Linked DNA regions of Piscinibacter sp. HJYY11. The protein of the gene in region 1 interacts with the protein of each later gene in a pairwise test. Links are inferred from orthologs where the notes say so. Each region holds a gene or a part of one and is shown in the gene's direction. Other genes may lie near its edges.

Region 1 (9,355 bases):
TGGCCCGACATGCACCCAGCCGGCCCAGAGCGCGGCGCCACAGGCCGCCGCCGTCACCAGGCCCATCGCCACCGCGCTCGACGAGGTGGCGCCGTTCAAACGGCCCCACTCCCACGCCGCTGCGCCCGCCATTGCGAGCATCAGCAAGGAGAACGGCCAGGCCACCGGCGCAAAAAGCGCTGGCAGCAAGACCAGCAGCATGATCACCGCGGTGATGACGCGCTGCTTCAACATCGCATCAGGCCCTCACCAAGGCCGAGGCGTCGGCCGAAGACACCTGTCCGAAACGCCGGTCACGCCTTGCGTAGTCGGCGAGGGCTGCGTCGAGTTCCTTCTCACCGAAGTCGGGCCAGAGACAGTCGCTGAAGACGAGCTCCGAGTACGCCACCTGCCACAGCAGAAAGTTGCTGATGCGCACTTCGCCGCCGGTGCGAATGAAAAGATCCGGATCGGGTGCAAAGCTCATCGCCATGAAACGCGAGAGGGTGGCCTCGTCCAACGCTTCGGGCGCCACGCCCTCGGCGATCGCCTTCTGACAGGCCTGCACGACATCCCAGCGGCCGCCATAGTTGAAGGCAACGGAGAGGTTGATGCGGGTGTTGTGGCGCGTCGATTCTTCCGCCTGCTCGAGCGCCGAACGCACCGAAGGCGCGACATGGGAGCGGTCGCCGACGATGCGGATGCGCACGCCCTCGCCCATCATGCGGGTGAGGTGCTTCGACACGGTGGAGATGGCGAGGCTCATCAGCCCCGAGACCTCTTCGGCCGGCCGCTTCCAGTTCTCGGACGAGAAGGCGAAGACGGTGACGTACTCGATGCCCCGGTCGGCACACGCCTTCACCACATTGACCAAGGCATCGACGCCGAACTTGTGGCCGACGACGCGCGGCATGAAGCGCTTCTTGGCCCAGCGGCCGTTGCCATCCATCACGATGGCAACGTGGCGTGGGACGCTCTGCGCTGAATCCACGAAGGCGCCAGCGTCAGACGGCCATGATCTCGGCTTCCTTGGCCGAGGTGAGGCGATCGATTTCCGCGATGACGCGGTCGGTGAGTTTCTGCACCTCGTCGAGCGAGCGGCGCTCGTCGTCTTCGGTGATGAGCTTGTCTTTCAGAAGCTTCTTGGCCTGGTCGTTGGCATCACGGCGCAGGTTGCGCACGGCGATGCGCGAGTCTTCGGCGGCCGAGCGCACAACCTTGGTCAGGTCGCGGCGGCGCTCTTCGGTCAGTGCGGGCAGCGGCACGCGCAGCAGGTCGCCCTGTGCCGCCGGGTTGAGGCCGAGATCCGACTCGCGGATGGCCTTCTCGATCTTGGGTCCCATGCCCTTTTCCCAAGGTTGCACGCTGATCGTGCGGGCGTCGAGCAGGCTGACGTTGGCGACCTGGCTGATCGGCACCATCGAGCCGTAGTACTCGACCTGCACCTGGTCGAGGATGCCCGGGTGGGCACGGCCGGTGCGGATCTTGCCAAGCTCGTTCTTAAACGATTCGATGGACTTGGCCATCTTCGCTTCGGCGTTCTTGCGGATGTCTGCGATGCTCATCTCAATCTCCTGCCCTCACACGTGCACCAGGGTGCCCTCGTCCTCGCCCAGCACCACGCGTTTGAGCGCGCCGGCCTTGAAGATGCTGAAGACCTTGATCGGCAGCTTCTGGTCGCGGCACAGCGCGAAGGCGGTGGCGTCGAGCACCTGCAGGTTGCGGGTGATGGCTTCGTCGAACGTGACTCGGCTGTACCGTGTGGCGCTCGGGTCCTTCTTGGGGTCGGCGGTGTATACGCCGTCGACCTTGGTGGCCTTGAGCACGATCTCGGCGCCGATTTCGGCGCCGCGCAGCGCCGCGGCCGTGTCCGTCGTGAAGAAGGGGTTGCCGGTGCCGGCGGCGAAGACCACCACCTTGCCTTCTTCGAGGTACTGCAGCGCCTTGGGGCGCACATAAGGCTCGACCACCTGTTCGATGCCGATGGCCGACATCACACGCGCGGTCATGCCCTCCTGGCGCATGGTGTCGGCCAGTGCCAGCGAGTTCATCACCGTGGCGAGCATGCCCATGTAGTCGGCGGTGGCCCGGTCCATGCCGACCGAACCGCCGGCCACGCCACGGAAGATGTTGCCGCCGCCGATGACCACCGCCACCTCGCACCCGAGCTGCGTCACTTCCTGGATCTCACGCACCATGCGCACGATGGTCGCGCGGTTGATGCCGTAGGCATCGTCGCCCATCAGGGCCTCGCCAGAAAGTTTGAGCAGGATGCGCTTGTAGGCCGGCATTCAGTTTCCTCGTGAAGTCGACTTGTGGTCGGACGGACTTGTGGTCAAGACGAGATGGGCGTTGAGTCTATCCCCGAAGCCGGGCCCGAAGGCCCTGCACGCAGCGACTCAGTGTGGGCTTCACCCGCCCTTGGCGGCCGCCACCTGGGCAGCGACTTCAGCAGCGAAGTCATCGACCTTCTTCTCGATGCCTTCGCCCACGACGTAGAGCGTGAAGCCCTTGACGGTGGTGCTGGTCGACTTGAGGTACTGCTCGACGGTCTGCTTGCCGTCGGCAGCCTTCACGAACACCTGGTTCAGCAGGCTGACTTCCTTCAGGTACTTCTGCACCGAGCCTTCGACCATCTTGGTGACGATGTCGGCCGGCTTGCCCGATTCGGCAGCCTTCAATGCCGCCACCGAGCGCTCTTTCTCGATGAGCGTGGCCGGCACGTCGGAGGCCGACAGCGACACCGGCTTCATGGCGGCCACGTGCATGGCCACGTCCTTCGCGGCGGTCTCGTCGCCATCGAATTCGACGATCACGCCGATGCGGGTGCCGTGCAGGTAGCTCGCGAGCTTGCCGCCGTTGGCGTAGCGCTTGAAGCGGCGGAACGACATGTTCTCGCCGATCTTGCCCACCAGGCCCTTGCGCACGTCTTCAAGCGTCGGGCCGAAGCCGTCTTGCGAGTAAGGCAGTGCGCCGAGGGCCGCCACGTCGGCCGGGTTGCTCTTGGCAATCAGTTCGGCGGCGGCCTTGGCCAGCGCCAGGAACGAATCGTTCTTGGTGACGAAGTCGGTTTCGCAGTTGACCTCGACGATGGCACCGGTGGTGCCTTCCACGGCCGCTGCGACCACGCCTTCCGCGGTGATGCGCGAAGCGGCCTTGCCGGCCTTGCTGCCCAGCTTGACGCGCAGCAACTCTTCGGCCTTGTCAAAGTCCCCACCGGCTTCGGTCAGGGCCTTCTTGCATTCCATCATCGGGGCGTCGGTCTTGGCGCGCAGCTCGGCGACCATGCTTGCGGTGATTGCAGCCATCTCAAATCTCCTGTTGGCTCGGGGTCGGAAGCGTGCGCCGACCGCCGGAATCGTCATGCATTGATTGAAAAAAAGGGGCTGTCAAAGCCCCTTTTCATGCTCACTGTGAAGTGAGTCGGGGCGAGTCGCTCAGGCGTTCTCGCTGACTTCCACGAATTCGTCGCCTTCGGCCGACACGGCCTGGGCCACTTCGTTGGTGGCGTTGGCCTTGCCTTCGAGCACGGCGTCGGCCACGGCACGGGCGTAAAGCGCCACGGCCTTGGACGAGTCGTCGTTGCCCGGGATGACGTAGTCGATGCCGTCGGGCGAATGGTTGGAGTCCACCACGCCAATCACGGGAATGCCGAGCTTCTTGGCTTCGGCCACGGCGATCTTGTGGTAACCGACGTCGATGACGAACAGCGCGTCAGGCAGCGCGTTCATGTCCTGGATGCCGCCGATGTCCTTCTCGAGCTTGGCCAGCTCGCGCTGGAACAGCAGGGCCTCCTTCTTGATGCGGATCTCGCTGCCCGACTCGACCTGGGCTTGCATGTCCTTCAGCTTCTTCAGCGAACCCTTGACCGTCTTGAAGTTGGTCAGCATGCCGCCGAGCCAACGCTGGTCGACGAAAGGCATGCCGGCGCGCTTGGCTTCCTGAACGATCACTTCGCGGGCCTGGCGCTTGGTGCCAACCATCAGGATCGTGCCGCGCTTGGCGGCGAGCTGGCGGATGAACTTCATCGCGTCGAGGAAGAGCGGCTGCGTCTTCTCGAGGTTGATGATGTGGATCTTGTTGCGATGGCCGTAGATGTACGGGGCCATCTTGGGGTTCCAGAAGCGCGTTTGGTGTCCGAAATGGACGCCGGCTTCCAGCATTTCACGCATGGTGACGGACATGAATCACTCCAAAGGTTGGTTCTAGAATCCGACCAGAATCGCGATGCCCCTTTCAGAGGACACGCGCGACACCTTCAACAGCCGGATCCGCGATTTGTCGACCGACGCCAGCCCGACATGGGCGGCACTCAGGTAAACCCGCGGAGTATAGCAGGCACTCTCGCACCCATGACGAATGACCTGACAGCCGCTCGCGTCGCCCTGCAGCAAGGGCGCACGACGGCGGCCGACGCGCTGGCGACCAGCCTGCGCAGTGCCGACGGCCCGGCCAACGCGCACACCTACCTGAAGCGCTTCGACGCACAAGCGCGCGCTGCGGCCGTCAATGCGGATGCTTGCCAAGCTGCTGGGGTGCCGCTGCCGCCACTTGCAGGCCTGGCCGTGAGCGTGAAAGCCCTGTTCGATGTCCAGGGCCACATCACCGCCGCCGGCTCGCGTGTGCTGGCCGATGCACCACCGGCCCAGGCCGACTGCGCCGCCGTGGCGCGCCTGCGAGCGGCGGGGGCCGCGCTCACGGGCCACACCAATATGACGGAATTCGCGTTTTCCGGGGTGGGAATCAACCCACATCACGGAACGCCCCCGAATCCAGCCACTCTGGCCATGGATCCGGAGCCTCGCATTCCAGGCGGTTCGACCTCCGGAGGTGCTGTGTCGGTGGCCAGTGGTGCGGCGTGGGCAGCCCTGGGATCTGACACGGGGGGCTCGATTCGCATCCCGGCCGCGCTTCAGGGCCTGGTCGGTTTCAAGAACACCGCTCGTCTGACTCCCACGGAAGGCGCCATCCCTCTGTCGACCACGCTCGACACGGCCTGCGCGATCACCCGGTCGGTGCGCGATGCGGTCTTGCTACACGAGGTGCTGGCGGCACGCCACGTGGGCCTCGCCGCTCGCCCTCTCCATTTGCTGCGCCTGGCGATCCCCACGCCCCAACTTGACGGCATGGACCCCACCGTCGCAAGCGCCTTCGAGCGTGCGATCTCCAGCTTGCGCCAGGCCGGCGCGCAGATCGACACCATCGCCCTGCGCGAGCTGGCCGAGCTCGCCACGATCAACGCCACCGGCGGCTTCTCCGCTGCCGAAAGCTGGGCTTGGCACCGGCACTTGCTCGCCCAGCGCCAAGTTGACTACGACCCGCGGGTCGCCTTGCGCATCCGCCGTGGCGAAACGATGTCGGCTGCCGACTACATCGACCTCACGCGCGCCCGCGCCGACTGGATCTCCCGCATGACCCTCACGATGCGCCGCTACGACGCACTCATCAGCCCCACCGTCCCCATCGTCGCCCCGACCATCGAAAGCCTGGCGAGTGACGACGTCTTCTTCGCCACCAACGCCCTCCTGTTGCGCAACCCCTCGGTCGTGAACATGCTCGATGGCTGTGCGCTCTCACTGCCCTGCCACTCGCCGGACGAGATGCCTGTCGGCCTGATGGTCTGGAGCCATGCGCTGCAGGACGACACGGTGCTCGATGCGTCTCTTGCCATCGAAGCCGCGCTCGCGAAGGGGCTCGCCTGATGCGCGTCGCCGTGATCGGTGCCGGCATCGTCGGCGTCACCTCTGCGTATGAACTCGCGGCAGATGGGCATGAAGTCACCGTGTTCGAGCGTCGCGGCAGCGTGGCCGCCGAGTCCAGCTTCGCCAACGCTGGCGTCATTGCGCCCGGCTACGTCACGCCCTGGGCCTCACCCGGCATGCCATGGCATGTGATGAGCCACCTGTTCCAGCGGCATGCTCCGGTGCGCCTGAATGCCCGCATGGGCGCGTCGAGCCTCGGCTGGATGTGGCGCTGGTGGCGCGCTTGCCGGCCAGCGGCTTACCGCAGCAACCGCGCCCGCCTCCAGCGGTTGGCCACCTACAGCAAGCAGCGCCTGCACAAGCTGACCCATGCCCTTCAACTCGACTATGAGCGCACCGAGGGCTACCTGGTCCTGCTGCGAAACGGCCGCGATGAGGAGCGTGCGCAAGCCGGCCTGGCCTTGCTGAATGAGGCCGGCATGCGCTATCAGTTGCTCGACGCCTCGCAGTGCCGCCAGGTCGAGCCGGGTCTCAGCTCCGAGACCCCGCTGCACGCCGGCATCCACCTGCCACAAGATGAGGTCGGCAATTGCCGCCAGTTCGCCCTGCTGCTGCGCACCGAGGCCGAGCGGCTCGGTGCGAAGTTCTGCTTCCACACCAACGTGCAGCACCTGCAGCCAGGCGTCAAACCGTCCGTGACCAAGGTCTATTCGCCGATGGAGGAATCGACCTGGGTCAGCGCTGACGCGGCCCGGCTCGACGGGACGCCCACCGACGTGCTGCCCTTCGAGCCCGAAACTGAAACGTTCGACGCCGTGCTCGTCTGCGCCGCTGTCGATTCCACCCAGCTGCTGCGCGCCCACGGCCTGAAGCTTCCGCTGGTGCCTGTGTATGGCTACTCGGTGACCGCGCCCCTGCGAAAGCTCGACGTGCACCCCGACATCGGCCCGCGCTCGGCTGTGATGGACGAGCGCTACAAGGTGGCCGTCAGCCGCTTCGGCTCGCGCTTGCGTGTGGCAGGCAGTGCCGAGATCGGCGGACAGCCGGAGCGCCATCACAAGGCGGCACTCGCCACCTTGTACAAGGTGCTGAATGACTGGTTCCCCGGGGCGGCACACATGAGCCAGGCGCAGGTCTGGAAGGGCGCGAGGCCCATGCTGCCCGATGGCCCGCCACTCCTCGGTGCGAGCGGCTTGCCCGGCGTGTGGCTCAACCTCGGCCACGGCTCCAGTGGTTGGGCGCTGGCGTGCGGCTCGGCGCGGGTCGTCGCCGACGCCATCTCATCGCGCCCGCCGGCGATCGACACAGAAGGCCTTGGCCTCGAGCGGCTGAGGCACTGAGCCATGCAGCGCATCCTGCCCGCGCAGCACGACTGGCCACTGCACGACGTGGCGGCATCGCGTCTGATGGAGCAGCAGGCGCAAGCGGGCTTGCCGACGCATACGTTGATGCAGCGGGCGGGCATGGCGGTGGCGGCGCTCACGCGGGCCTTGCATCCCCATGCGCGCAAGGTGTGGATCGCCTGTGGCCCTGGCAACAACGGCGGAGACGGGTTGGACGCTGCCATCCACCTCCGCGCCGCAGGCTGGTCGGTTGAACTGTCGCTGCTCTGCGACCCCGCACGCCTGCCCGCGGACGCTGCAGACGCGCATGCGCGCGCTCGCAGCGCGGGAGTGGCCATCGGCGGGAATCCTCATCCGACCCATGCACCCGACGTGGCCATCGACGCCGTCCTGGGTCTCGGTGGCCGCAGAGGCCCTACGGGCGAGCTCGCCGCGCTCATCGACAACCTGAACGCTCTGGATTGCCCAGTGCTGGCGGTCGACTTGCCGTCAGGGTTGAACGCGGACACGGGCCAGCCCCATGGCAAAGCCTGCGTCGTGGCCGACCACACGCTGTCGCTGCTCACGCTCAAGCCGGGCCTCTTCACTGGTGCTGGGCGCGACCACTCCGGCGAGGTCTGGTTCGACCCGCTGGAGGTGACACCCCAACGCACCAGCATTCGGCTCAGCGGTTCTCCGGCACTTCACCCAAGCCGTCGGCACGCGCAGCACAAAGGGAGCTTCGGTGACGTCGCCGTGGTCGGCGGCGCAGCGGGCATGGCAGGCGCGGCACTCCTCGCCGCGCGCGCTGCGCACGCTGCCGGCGCAGGCCGGGTCTACGTCGACGTGCTCGACTCCACCTTGACTTCTTTCGACGCTGGTCGCCCCGAGTTGATGCTGCGCCATGGGTGGTCACACACCGCATCGGCCGAGTCGGCGACCGTCGTGGCCGGTTGCGGCGGCGGGGCGGCCATTCGCCAAGCCTTGCCCCGCTTGCTGAGCACGGCGGGCCGTCTGGTACTCGACGCCGATGCCTTGAATGCCGTCGCGGCAGATCCAGCGCTGGCAGCGCTGCTGACGGCTCGATCGCCACGTCAGCGCGAGACCGTGCTCACGCCGCATCCTCTGGAGGCGGCGCGGCTGCTGGGCACGGACACCGCGAGCGTGCAGGCAGATCGCGTGGCCGCTGCACGCCAGCTCAGTCAGCGATTCGGCTGCGTGATCGTCTTGAAAGGCTCCGGATCGGTCATCGCCGGGCTGAACGGCGACCTCTGGATCAACGGCACCGGCAACGCGGCCCTCGGCAGCGCCGGCACCGGCGACGTGCTTGCTGGCTGGATCGGCGGGTGCTGGTCGGCGTCCGGCAGCAGCGCACTCGATGCTGCTCGCCATGCCACGTGGCTCCACGGCCTCGCCGCTGAACGCAGCCAGGCCTCGCCACTGCGAGCGGCCGACCTGATCGACGCCATGCACAGCGCCGCACCGCGGCGCTGAACCGTCACCGCCGGCGTGCCGTCTTGCCGCTCGTCTTGCGAGCCGCAGACTTGGCCGCACGCACCGGGTGCGCGCCGGTCTTCTTGCTGGTGGAACCTGCCTTGCGGGCCTTCGTCGCAGCCTTCACTGCGCGGTCGGCCTCCTTCACGGCGGCGAGTTCGGCAACAGCACCTGCCGCCTTCGATGCGCCGGTCTTGTCGCGCCGGGCACGCATGAGCAGCGCGCTGTCTTCGCCCTCGTGAACCATGCGGAAGTCGATCTTGCGGCCATCGAGATCCACACGGCTCACCTGCACCCGCACGCGTGAGCCGATGGTGTAGCGAATGCCCGATCGTTCACCGCGCAGTTCCTGCCGCGCTTCATCGAAGCGGTAGTACTCACCGCCCAGCTCGGTGATGTGGATCAGACCCTCGACGTACAGGCTGTCGAGCGTGACGAAGAGCCCGAAGGTCGTGACCGAACTCACCGTGCCGCTGTACTCCTCGCCGAGATGCTCGCGCATGTAGCGGCACTTGAGCCAGGCCTCGACGTCACGCGAAGCCTCGTCGGCACGGCGTTCGTTGGCACTGCAATGCGCTCCCACGCCTTCCCACTGCTCTTCTTCTGCATGGGAGTTCCTGCGTGACTTGCCGGCAGCTTCGACGTGGCCGCTCAAGAGGCTGTAGCGCTTGCCTTGGAGCAGCGCCTTGATCACACGGTGCACCAGCAGGTCTGGATATCGCCGGATCGGGCTCGTGAAGTGCGTGTAGGCCTCGTACGCCAGGCCAAAGTGCCCGCTGTTGATGCCGGTGTAGATAGCCTGCTGCATCGAGCGCAGCAACATGGTGTGGATCTGCTGTGCATCGGGGCGATCCTTGG
Region 2 (9,276 bases), 190 kb from region 1 along the record:
TAGCTGCGCACCTCGGCAAGGCCTTGCGGCGTGAGCAGGTCGCGGAAGAGGCCGGCCCGGCCGGCCACCGTCCAGTCGTAGGGGCGGTCATAGGGCGGGGTGAAGTCGAGCGAGCCGTCGGCATTCACGTCGTTCGCGTCCACCAGCTGCACCAGGCGCACGCTGGTGCGCGAGCGCAGGTACTTGAGGTTGGCCTGCTCGAAGGACTGGATGAACACCGGCGCGTTGCGGTGGTTCCAGCCGGCCTGGGCAAGCACCTGCAGCAGGCGGTCTTCGAGCGCCAGGCCGAGCTTCTGGTGGTAGGTGGGATGCTTGGTCTCGGGGTAGATGCCGATCTGGCGGCCGTGCTCGCGCGACTTGCGCTTCACGAGCTCGATCACCTCGGGCAGCGTGGGGATCAGGTATTTGCCGTTGAAGCTCTGGTCGCGTTCGCCGAACGACTGCACGGCGCGCAGCTGCTTGATTTCGGCCAGCGTGAAGTCGCTGGCGAAGAAGCCTTCTTCCTCCACGCCATCGACCACGGCCTTGCGCTTGCGGCTGGCGAATTGCGGCAGGCTGCCCACGTTGGTGGTGGCGATCAGGTTGGGCTCGTGGCGGGCGATCAGGTGGCCGTCCTTCGTGGCCACGAGGTCGGGCTCCACGTAGTCGGCGCCCAGCTCGATGCCCAGCGCATAGGCCTCCAGCGTGTGCTCGGGCAGGTAGCCATTGGCACCGCCGCGGTGGCCGATGACGAGCGGCGTGGTCTGGTCATGGTGATGGCGGCGGCCATGCGGCTCGGCCATCGCCGTCTGGGCACTGCCCAGGCAGGCCGCGAGCAGGGCCATGGTCATCGGCAGCTTGTTCAGGAATCGCATCGACTGTTCTCCTCTTTTGCAGGTCGGGAAGCCGGCGCACCTTAGGGCCGCCCGATGACATGCCCATGAAACGCGCCTCGGAACAGCAAAGTCGCGCATCGTAGGCACGCCACATTCCCCTGTGAGCGATGGGCCTGCCGGCAGCGGGGCCTGACAGATGTGTCAGTTGTCGCGAGGTGTGACCGGGGGTACGTTCCGCCTGGAGGAGACTCCATGAAGCACATCTCGCCGCAGCGTGCCATCTTGCTTGCCATGCTCGTGGCCGCCGCGGTCCTGACGGCACTGGCTTATTTCGCGTGGGACTTCGCCCGGCAGACCGTCGATGCCGCGCGCTACGTGGCGCACACCCACGAGGTCAAGGCGGTGATCCGCGACCTCGAATCGAGCCTGTACCGGGCCGAAGCCGGGCAGCGCGCCTACCTCACGACCCGCATCACCGCCTACCGCAACGAGCGCGACATGGCATTGCAGTCGCTCGAGAAGGGGCTGGCGGAGTTGTCGCGCCTGACCACCGACAACCCCGCGCAGGCCGCACGTGTCGGGGACCTGCGCCGCGACGTGGCAGCACGCCTGGCCGTCTACCGCGTGAGCGATGGGCTGCTGCAAAGCGGCAGCGCCTATTCGGCCGAGCAGCGCATCGAGATCGGTGCGCAGGCACTGGCCAACATCCGTCCCCACATCGACATGCTCGTGGGCGAGGAGGACCGCCTGCTGGCCGAGCGCGAAAGCCTGCAGGCCCAGCGCACGCGGACCACGGTGATGATCGGCGCCGCCTTCGTGGCGCTGCTGCTGGTGGTGCTGCCGACCACCTTCTGGCGCATGGCGCGCGACCTCAAGGCACGAGCCAAGGCCGAGGTGCTGGTGGCCGAGGAGCGTGCCTTCGACCTGGTGCACGCGCGTGCCCTCACGCTCTACAACGCCGAGAACGACCGCCAGCGCGTACTCGACGGCACGCTTGCGCTCCTGGGCGAGAACCCGCTGTTCCCCGTCGGCGCCTTCTATTGCTACGACGAATGGGCCGGCGGCCTTCGGCTCGATGCCTCGCGTGCCACGCCGGCCGACATCAAGCGCATGGTGCGCCTGGACGAAGGGCCGATCGGCGCAGCCGCGCGCGAGGGCCGCACCCTGTATCTGGACGGCCTGCAGGCCGAAGGCGCGATGAGCATCGAGACGGGCCTGGCCACCGTGCGGCCGGCCGGCGTGCTGATGTGCCCGGTGCAGTACCAGTCGCGACTGCTGGGCGTGCTGGTGCTGGGCGTGGCGCGCCCGCTTGCCGACCGCGACCGCGAGTTCGTGGTGCGCATGAGCTCCCAGCTGGCCGTGGCGATCAACAACCTGAACCACCTCGCCGAGATGAACCTCCTCACCGACCAGCTGCGCAGCCGCGGCGAGGACATCCAGCGCAAGAACGCCGAGCTCGAGCGGGCCAACCGCATGAAGAGCGAGTTCCTCGCCAACATGAGCCACGAGCTGCGCACGCCGCTCAACGCCATCATCGGCTTCTCCGAGATCATGAAGGACGGCCTGACCGGCCCCATCGCCGGCGAGCAGCTGGAGTACGTGCAAGACATCCACGGCAGCGGCAAGCACCTGCTGTCCCTGATCAACGACATCCTCGATCTCTCGAAGGTCGAGTCGGGCCAGGTGGTGCTCGAGCTCGACCAGGCCGACCCGCAGAACCTGGCCGCGAGCACGGCCTCGGTGCTGCGCGAGCGCGCCTCGACGGCGCGGGTGCGCTTCAGCGTGCAGTGCCCGCCCGACATCGGACGTCTCTGCCTGGACATGCGCAAGGCCAAGCAGATCGTCTACAACCTGGTCTCCAACGCCCTCAAGTTCACGCCCGAAGGCGGCAGCGTCACGCTCGCCATGGAGCGGGTGCCGGCGGAGCGGGTGAACACGGTGGTCTCCGAGCCGGGCACGCGGGTGTTCCCGCCCACCGGGCCGGCCTTCGATCACTACCTGGAGCTGCGCGTCGTCGACTCGGGCATCGGCATCGCGCCGGCCGACCTGGAGCAGCTCTTCCAGGCCTTCGTGCAGATCGACTCCTCGCTCTCGCGCCAGTACGCCGGCACGGGCCTCGGCCTCACGATGGTCCGCCGACTGGCCGAGCTGCACGGCGGCGGGGTGATGGTGCGCAGCGTCGAGGGGAAAGGCTCGATGTTCGTCGTGTGGTTGCCGTGGCGCAAGGCGGCCGCGCAGGCCGACGCGACGGGCCAGGCCGACCACGACGCCACGGCGGCACCCCACGAAACCGGCAACGGCGCCAGCGGCCCGGCCCGCCTGCCTGCGGGCAAGCCGCTGGTGCTGGTGATCGAAGACGACCCGCGGGCCGCCAACCTGATGCGGCTGCAGCTCGAGGCCAACGGCTACGCAGTCGAGTTCGCGGGTACCGCGGAAGAGGGCCTGAAACGCGCGTCCGAGCTGCGCCCGACCGCCGTGGTGCTCGACATCATCCTGCCCGGCATGGATGGCTGGGGCATGCTGGCGCGGCTGAAGGAGCAGCCCGACACCAGCAACATCCCGGTCGTCATCGTCTCGATCACCGACGAAGCCCAGCGCGGTTTCGCGCTCGGTGCGGCGCAGGTGCTGGTGAAGCCGGTGACGCAGAGCGACCTGCTCGCGGCGCTGGCCGCCGCGGGGCTCGACGAGCCGCACACCGGCGCGCGCGTGCTCGTGGTCGACGACGACCCCAAGGCCGTGGCGCTCGTGAGCAAGCACCTGCAGGTGGCCGGTTATGAGCCGGTGGGCGCCTATGGCGGCCAGGAGGCGCTCGACATCGTGCGTTCCGAGGCGCCGGCCCTTGTGGTGCTTGACCTGATGATGCCGCAGGTGTCGGGCTTCGACGTGGTGCAAGGCCTGCGCAACCACCCCGACACTGCCGGCATCCCCGTCATCGTGCTCACCGCCAAGCTGCTCACGCGCGAAGACCGCGCGCTCCTGAGCGGCAAGGTGCAGCAGGTGATGGAGAAGACAGACTTCAACTCCATCGGCCTCCTGGCCGAGATCAAGCGCGCACTGGCCGGCCGGCGGCCGCCGACCTGGCACTGAGAGGCCGCAAGGACCCGCATGCGACCCGACCCGACCATCCTGATCGTCGACGACAACGCGGCCAACCGCCGCCTCTACCAGGCCACCCTGGGTGACCTGGGCGCCGAGCTCTTCATGGCCAGCTCCGGCGAAGCCGCGCTGGAACTCTGCGATGCGCACCCCTACGCCATGGTCCTGCTCGACGTGCACCTCTCGGGCATGGACGGCTTCCAGGTGGCACATGCCATCCGCGACAAGTGCCCCGGCCTCGATGCGCCCATCGTCTTCGTCTCGGCGGTCTACGTGCACGAGCAGGACACCTACCGTGGCTACCGGCTCGGCGCGGTCGACTACATCCTCTCGCCCATCGTGCCGGAGATCCTGCGCGCCAAGGCGGCGAACTTCATCCGCATGTACCGGCTGCGCGTCGAGGCGCAGCAGCAGGCGCAAGCGATCGAGAAGGCCTACCGCGAGCTGCGCACCGTGCATGCCGAGATGGAAGGCTTCAGCTACTCGGTGTCGCACGACCTGCGCACGCCGCTCGGCCAGGTCGCCGGCTTTGCCGACCTGATGGCGATGGGCCACGCCGGCGAGCTCCCCGCCAAGGCGCGCGAGTACGTGGGCTACATCCAGGGTGCGGCCCACCGCATGAACAGCCTCATCGACGACATGCTGCTGCTCGGCAACATGAGCCGCACCGAGATGCAGGTGCAGCCGGTCGACCTCTCGCACCTCGCGCAGTCGCTGCTGATGGAGCTTTCGACGCTGCGGCCGCAGGCTCACCTGTCGTGGGAGGTGATGCCCGGGATGCAGGCACAGGGAGACCAGCGCCTGCTGCGTGTGGCGCTCTCGAACCTGCTGTCGAACGCATGGAAATACAGCGCAGGCGTGCCGCGCCCCTTCATCGAGGTCGGCAGCCGGGCCGAGGCGGGCGAGACGGTCTTCTTGGTGCGCGACAACGGCGCCGGCTTCGACGTGCATGCGGCGGGGGAGCGGCTTTTCCGGCCGTTCCAGCGCTTCCATGCCGACTCGGTCTTCCAGGGCAACGGCGTGGGGCTCGCCATCGTGCAGCGCGTGATCGACAAGCACGGCGGCCGCATCTGGGTCGAGTCGGCGCCGGGGCGGGGCGCCGCCTTCTTCTTCACGCTCGGGCGCTTGTCCAGCCGGCCGGCGCCCCTCGTCTGACATCAGGAGCAGTACAACCATGGCCAACATCCTCGTCGTCGAAGACAACCCGCAGAACCTGAAGCTCGCGCAGCTCGTGCTGCACAAGGCCGGCCACGCCGTGCTGGCCGCCGAGAACGGTGAGCTCGGCCTGCAGATCGCGCACGACAAGCAGCCCGACCTGGTGCTGATGGACGTGCAGATGCCGGGGCTCGACGGCCTGGAGGTCACGCGCCGGCTGAAGTCGAACCCGAGCACCTCGCACATCAAGGTGGTGGCGCTCACGGCGCTGGCGATGAAGGGCGATGCCGAGCGCATCCTTGCGGCGGGCTGCGACGCCTACCTCGCCAAGCCCTACCAGTACCAGCAGCTGATGGACGTGGTGAACAAGGCGCTTAACTGAGGCGCCTGCGCGGCGTGGCGCAGATACCATCGCCGCATGAGCAGCAAGACTTCGATCCTCTTCGGCTTCCACGCCGTCACCGTGCGGCTGAAGACGGCCGCCGACTCCATCGTCGAGATCCACGTCGACGCGACCCGGCGCGACCAGCGCATGCGCCAGTTCGTCGAGCGCGCCAAAGACGCCGGTGTGCGGCTGATCGAGAGCGACGACGATCGGCTGCAGAAACTCTGCGGCACCCATCGGCACCAGGGCGTGGTGGCGCGCGTGAACGCGGTGGCCAAGAGCCACTCGCTCGACGACACGCTCGACGCGGTGGAAGGCCCGCCGCTCTTGCTGGTGCTCGACGGCATCACCGACCCGCACAACCTCGGCGCCTGCCTGCGCGTGGCCGATGGGGCCGGCGCTCACGCGGTGATCGCCCCGAAGGACCATGCCGTGGGCATCAACGCCACCGTCGCCAAGGTCGCCAGCGGTGCCGCCGAGACGGTGCCGTACTTCATGGTGACCAACCTCGCGCGCACGCTGGGCGAGCTGAAGGAGCGCGACATCCGCGTCATCGGCACGTCGGATGCCGCCGAGAAATCGCTCTACGACATCGACCTCACCGGACCGGTGGCGCTGGTGCTCGGGGCCGAAGGCGCCGGCATGCGCCAGCTCACCGGCAAGACCTGCGACGAGCTCGTCCGCCTGCCGATGAAGGGCGCAGTGGAAAGCCTCAACGTGTCGGTGGCCTCGGGCGTGTGCCTGTACGAGGCCTTGCGTCAACGCGAGCCGGGCGGATGAACGAGGAGCCCGTGCCGCTGATGCGCGAGGCACGTGCCTTGGTGCAGGGCGCGGGCACTCTCGCGGTGCTCACGGGGGCCGGCATGTCCGCTGAAAGCGGCATCGCCACCTTCCGCGATGCGCAGACCGGCCTGTGGGCCAAATTCAACCCGGCCGAACTGGCCAGCCCCGAAGGCTTTCGCGCGAACCCGTCGCTCGTGTGGGACTGGTATGCGGAACGGCGCCGGGGCGTTCAACGGGCGCAGCCCAATGCGGGCCACGTCGCGCTCGCGCAGTTTGAAAAGACCCATCGCGGCCGCGTGAGCATCGTCACGCAGAACGTGGACGACCTGCACCAGCGCGCCGGCAGCCGCGACGTGATCCGCCTGCATGGCGACATCCTGCAGGACATCTGGCTCGACACCGGCCGCTGCCGCCCCTGCGACATGGCCCGCGTCGAGCCCGGCAGCCCGCCGCGCTGCAGCGCCTGCGGCAACCTGCTGCGCCCCGGCGTGGTGTGGTTCGGCGAGATGCTGCCGGCCGAGGCGCTCTCGCGCGCCGAGCTGCTTGCGCGGGGCTGCGACGTGATGCTCGTGGTTGGCACCTCGGGCGCCGTCTATCCCGCAGCGGGCCTCGCGCATGTGGCACGGCGTGCCGGCGCGAAGGTCATCATCCTCAACCCCGAACCGAGCGAGATCGACGACGAAGCGCACCTGCTCTTGCGCGGCACGGCGGCGCGGATCTTGCCTGCGTTGCTCCAACACGATTGAGGTCCATCCCATGCCTGTCATCGACGTCAAGCACCCCCTCGTCAAGCACAAGATCGGCCTGCTGCGCGAGGCCGACATCTCCACCAAGAAGTTCCGCGAGCTGACGCATGAGCTTGCGCGGCTGCTCGCCTACGAGGCCACGGCCGACTTCCCGCTCGAGAAGACCACCATCGACTGCTGGAGCGGCCCGGTCGAGATCGACCAGGTGAAGGGCCGCAAGGTCACGGTGGTGCCGATCCTGCGCGCAGGCCTCGGCATGGTCGACGGCGTGCTCGACATGATCCCGAGCGCCAAGATCAGCGTGGTGGGCCTGTCGCGCAACCACGAGACGCTGCAGCCCGAACACTACTTCGAGAAGTTCGTCGGCCACCTCGACGAACGCACCGCGCTCATCGTCGACCCCATGCTCGCGACCGCCGGCTCGATGATCGCGACCATCGATCTGCTGAAGCGACGCGGCTGCACCGATGTGCGCGCCCTCGTGCTCGTGGCCGCGCCCGAGGGCATTGCGGCGCTGCAAAAAGCGCACCCCGATGTGCGCTGCTGGACGGCCGCGGTCGACAGCCACCTCAACGAGCTGGGCTACATCATCCCCGGCCTCGGCGACGCGGGCGACAAGATCTTCGGCACGAAGTAAGCGCAAGGCCCCACGCTCTGCGAGGGGTCAACGTGTTGTCACACATCGGCGTCAGGCTGCGGGAACACATGCGGCGGTGCGTCATCACACGACCGAGGGAAGCACCTGAGTGCTTTTACGTTTCTTCGCTTTGCAGTGCCTTGACCGACCGTTTCAAGCAGTCGTAAGGTCGGCGCTCCCGAGCGTGAAAGGAGCTTTCTGATGAAGAAACCGTTTCGCTTCTGGATGACCAGTGGTGTCGCGATCATGGTCGCGGCCGTCAGTGGTGGCAGAAGTCTTGCCAGTGAAGACGAGCGGCTGACGCTGACCAATGTCAGCCGCTTCGGGGTGTCTGAAACGGTACACCGCATCGAGGCCAGCGCGCAGCGCCACGGCATGCACGTGCTGGCCTGCCTGCCGCAAACGCTCAACGAGGTGACGGGCGAGTCACGCTACATGCTGGTGCTCGAGTCGTCGCAGGGTGGCACGCCGGTGGTGATGGAAAGCGAAGGCGCCAAGCCCAGCCTGCTGCTCACTGTCTACCTCCAGCAGGCCCGCTCCGGCCACGGCACCGAGGTCTTCCTGCAGCAGGGGGCGCTGCAGGACCTGCCCGAGGGCCTGTCCGACCAGTTGCAGAGCGACCTCGCCGGCCTGCCGGCGGTGGTCGACGAGGCGCTCTCGGCCTGAGGCCGCGCCGCTACTGCGGCGAATAGTCGAAGTAGTCGAAATCCGCATGCAGGCCTGAGCCGCTCAGGTCCTGGCAGGCGAGGCCGATGTAGTTGCCGGTGAAGCCGAAGCTGCGCGGGAATCCGTCGTCGAAGCGTGTGGCGTGCTCGTCCGACAGCATGGCCGCGCGCAGCGTCTCGCCGAAGGGGCGCCAGTCGCCTTCGGCCAGGGCATACGAGAAGCGCAGCGCCTCGCCTTCGAATCGAAGCTTGAGCCACACCCGCGGCGCGCTGCCGATGGTGATGGGGGCGGCCGCCTCGCGCAGCTTGCCGTGGTCGTTGACCGACAACCGCAGCACCCGCCCGCCGCGCTCCTCGTCGTGCGAGACGTGCAGGTAGGCGTGGTTCTGCGTGTTGTAGTACGCCACCAGGCCCGCCATCTGCTGGAACACCACCGGCTCGAACTCGACCACGGTCTCCGCTTCGCAGTCGAAATGCTGCTGGCGCCGCGCGAGCAGGCTCTGGTCGAAGTTGGACATCAGCGAGCAGCGGCCGACCAGGCGCAGATGGCCAGGCCGTGCGGTCAGCGAGAGCCAGCTCGCGTCGGCCGGCTCGCGCAGCGTGTTCCAGTGGCCCGAGAGGGCGCTGGAGTCGAAATCGTCACGCACCGGCTCGCGTTCCACCGGCGCGGGGGCGAGCTTGGGTGCGGGCACTTCGGTGCGCGGCGCGTTGTCGCCATGGGCGAGGCGCGGCCAGCCCTCGGCCGTCCACTCGATGCGCTGCAGCGCGGTCTCGCGGCCGAGGTTGCAGTGCAGGCCGTCGTAGCTCTCGGGGGGCGAGGCGGGCGGCTGCTCGCGCCATTCGAGCGGCCGGCCGCACAGGTGCGCCATGTACCACTCGCCCTCGGGCGTGTCGACGAGGCTCGCATGGCCGGCGCGTTGCAGCCCTGCCGGCGACTTCTGCCATGCGGTGAGCAGCGGGTGGTGCGGGCTCAGTTCATACGGGCCGTCGATGT

The links.
Region 2: the proteins of JI745_RS03555 (region 1) and rlmB interact in binary tests that used the Escherichia coli proteins (3 or more experiments, as listed by UniProt). The link is inferred for Piscinibacter sp. HJYY11 from one-to-one orthologs.

The regions. Positions count from the first base shown.
Region 1 is NZ_JAERQZ010000001.1:782,055-791,409, forward strand. What follows is about bases 6,311-9,260. They hold JI745_RS03555 (NAD(P)H-hydrate dehydratase), read left to right. Parts: upstream 6,311-7,024; coding sequence 7,025-8,497; downstream 8,498-9,260. Other genes in these bases: JI745_RS03550 (FAD-dependent oxidoreductase), read left to right, coding at 6,311-7,021; rnr (ribonuclease R), read right to left, coding at 8,502-9,260. Outside these bases: JI745_RS03515 (phosphatidate cytidylyltransferase), read right to left, coding at 1-234; uppS (polyprenyl diphosphate synthase), read right to left, coding at 239-970; frr (ribosome recycling factor), read right to left, coding at 984-1,544; pyrH (UMP kinase), read right to left, coding at 1,560-2,270; tsf (translation elongation factor Ts), read right to left, coding at 2,391-3,287; rpsB (30S ribosomal protein S2), read right to left, coding at 3,417-4,163; JI745_RS03545 (amidase), read left to right, coding at 4,332-5,681; more of JI745_RS03550, read left to right, coding at 5,681-6,310; more of rnr, read right to left, coding at 9,261-9,355. UniProt on the Escherichia coli protein: Bifunctional enzyme that catalyzes the epimerization of the S- and R-forms of NAD(P)HX and the dehydration of the S-form of NAD(P)HX at the expense of ADP, which is converted to AMP.
Region 2 is NZ_JAERQZ010000001.1:974,893-984,168, reverse strand. The notes cover bases 4,487-7,357. They hold rlmB (23S rRNA (guanosine(2251)-2'-O)-methyltransferase RlmB), read left to right. Parts: upstream 4,487-5,484; coding sequence 5,485-6,231; downstream 6,232-7,357. Other genes in these bases: upp (uracil phosphoribosyltransferase), read left to right, coding at 6,991-7,357; JI745_RS04400 (NAD-dependent deacylase), read left to right, coding at 6,228-6,980; JI745_RS04410 (response regulator), read left to right, coding at 5,086-5,448; JI745_RS04415 (ATP-binding protein), read left to right, coding at 4,487-5,066. In the rest of the region: JI745_RS04425 (glycerophosphodiester phosphodiesterase), read right to left, coding at 1-854; JI745_RS04420 (response regulator), read left to right, coding at 1,068-3,902; more of JI745_RS04415, read left to right, coding at 3,921-4,486; more of upp, read left to right, coding at 7,358-7,617; JI745_RS04390 (hypothetical protein), read left to right, coding at 7,819-8,283; JI745_RS04385 (glycoside hydrolase family 43 protein), read right to left, coding at 8,294-9,276. UniProt on the Escherichia coli protein: Specifically methylates the ribose of guanosine 2251 in 23S rRNA.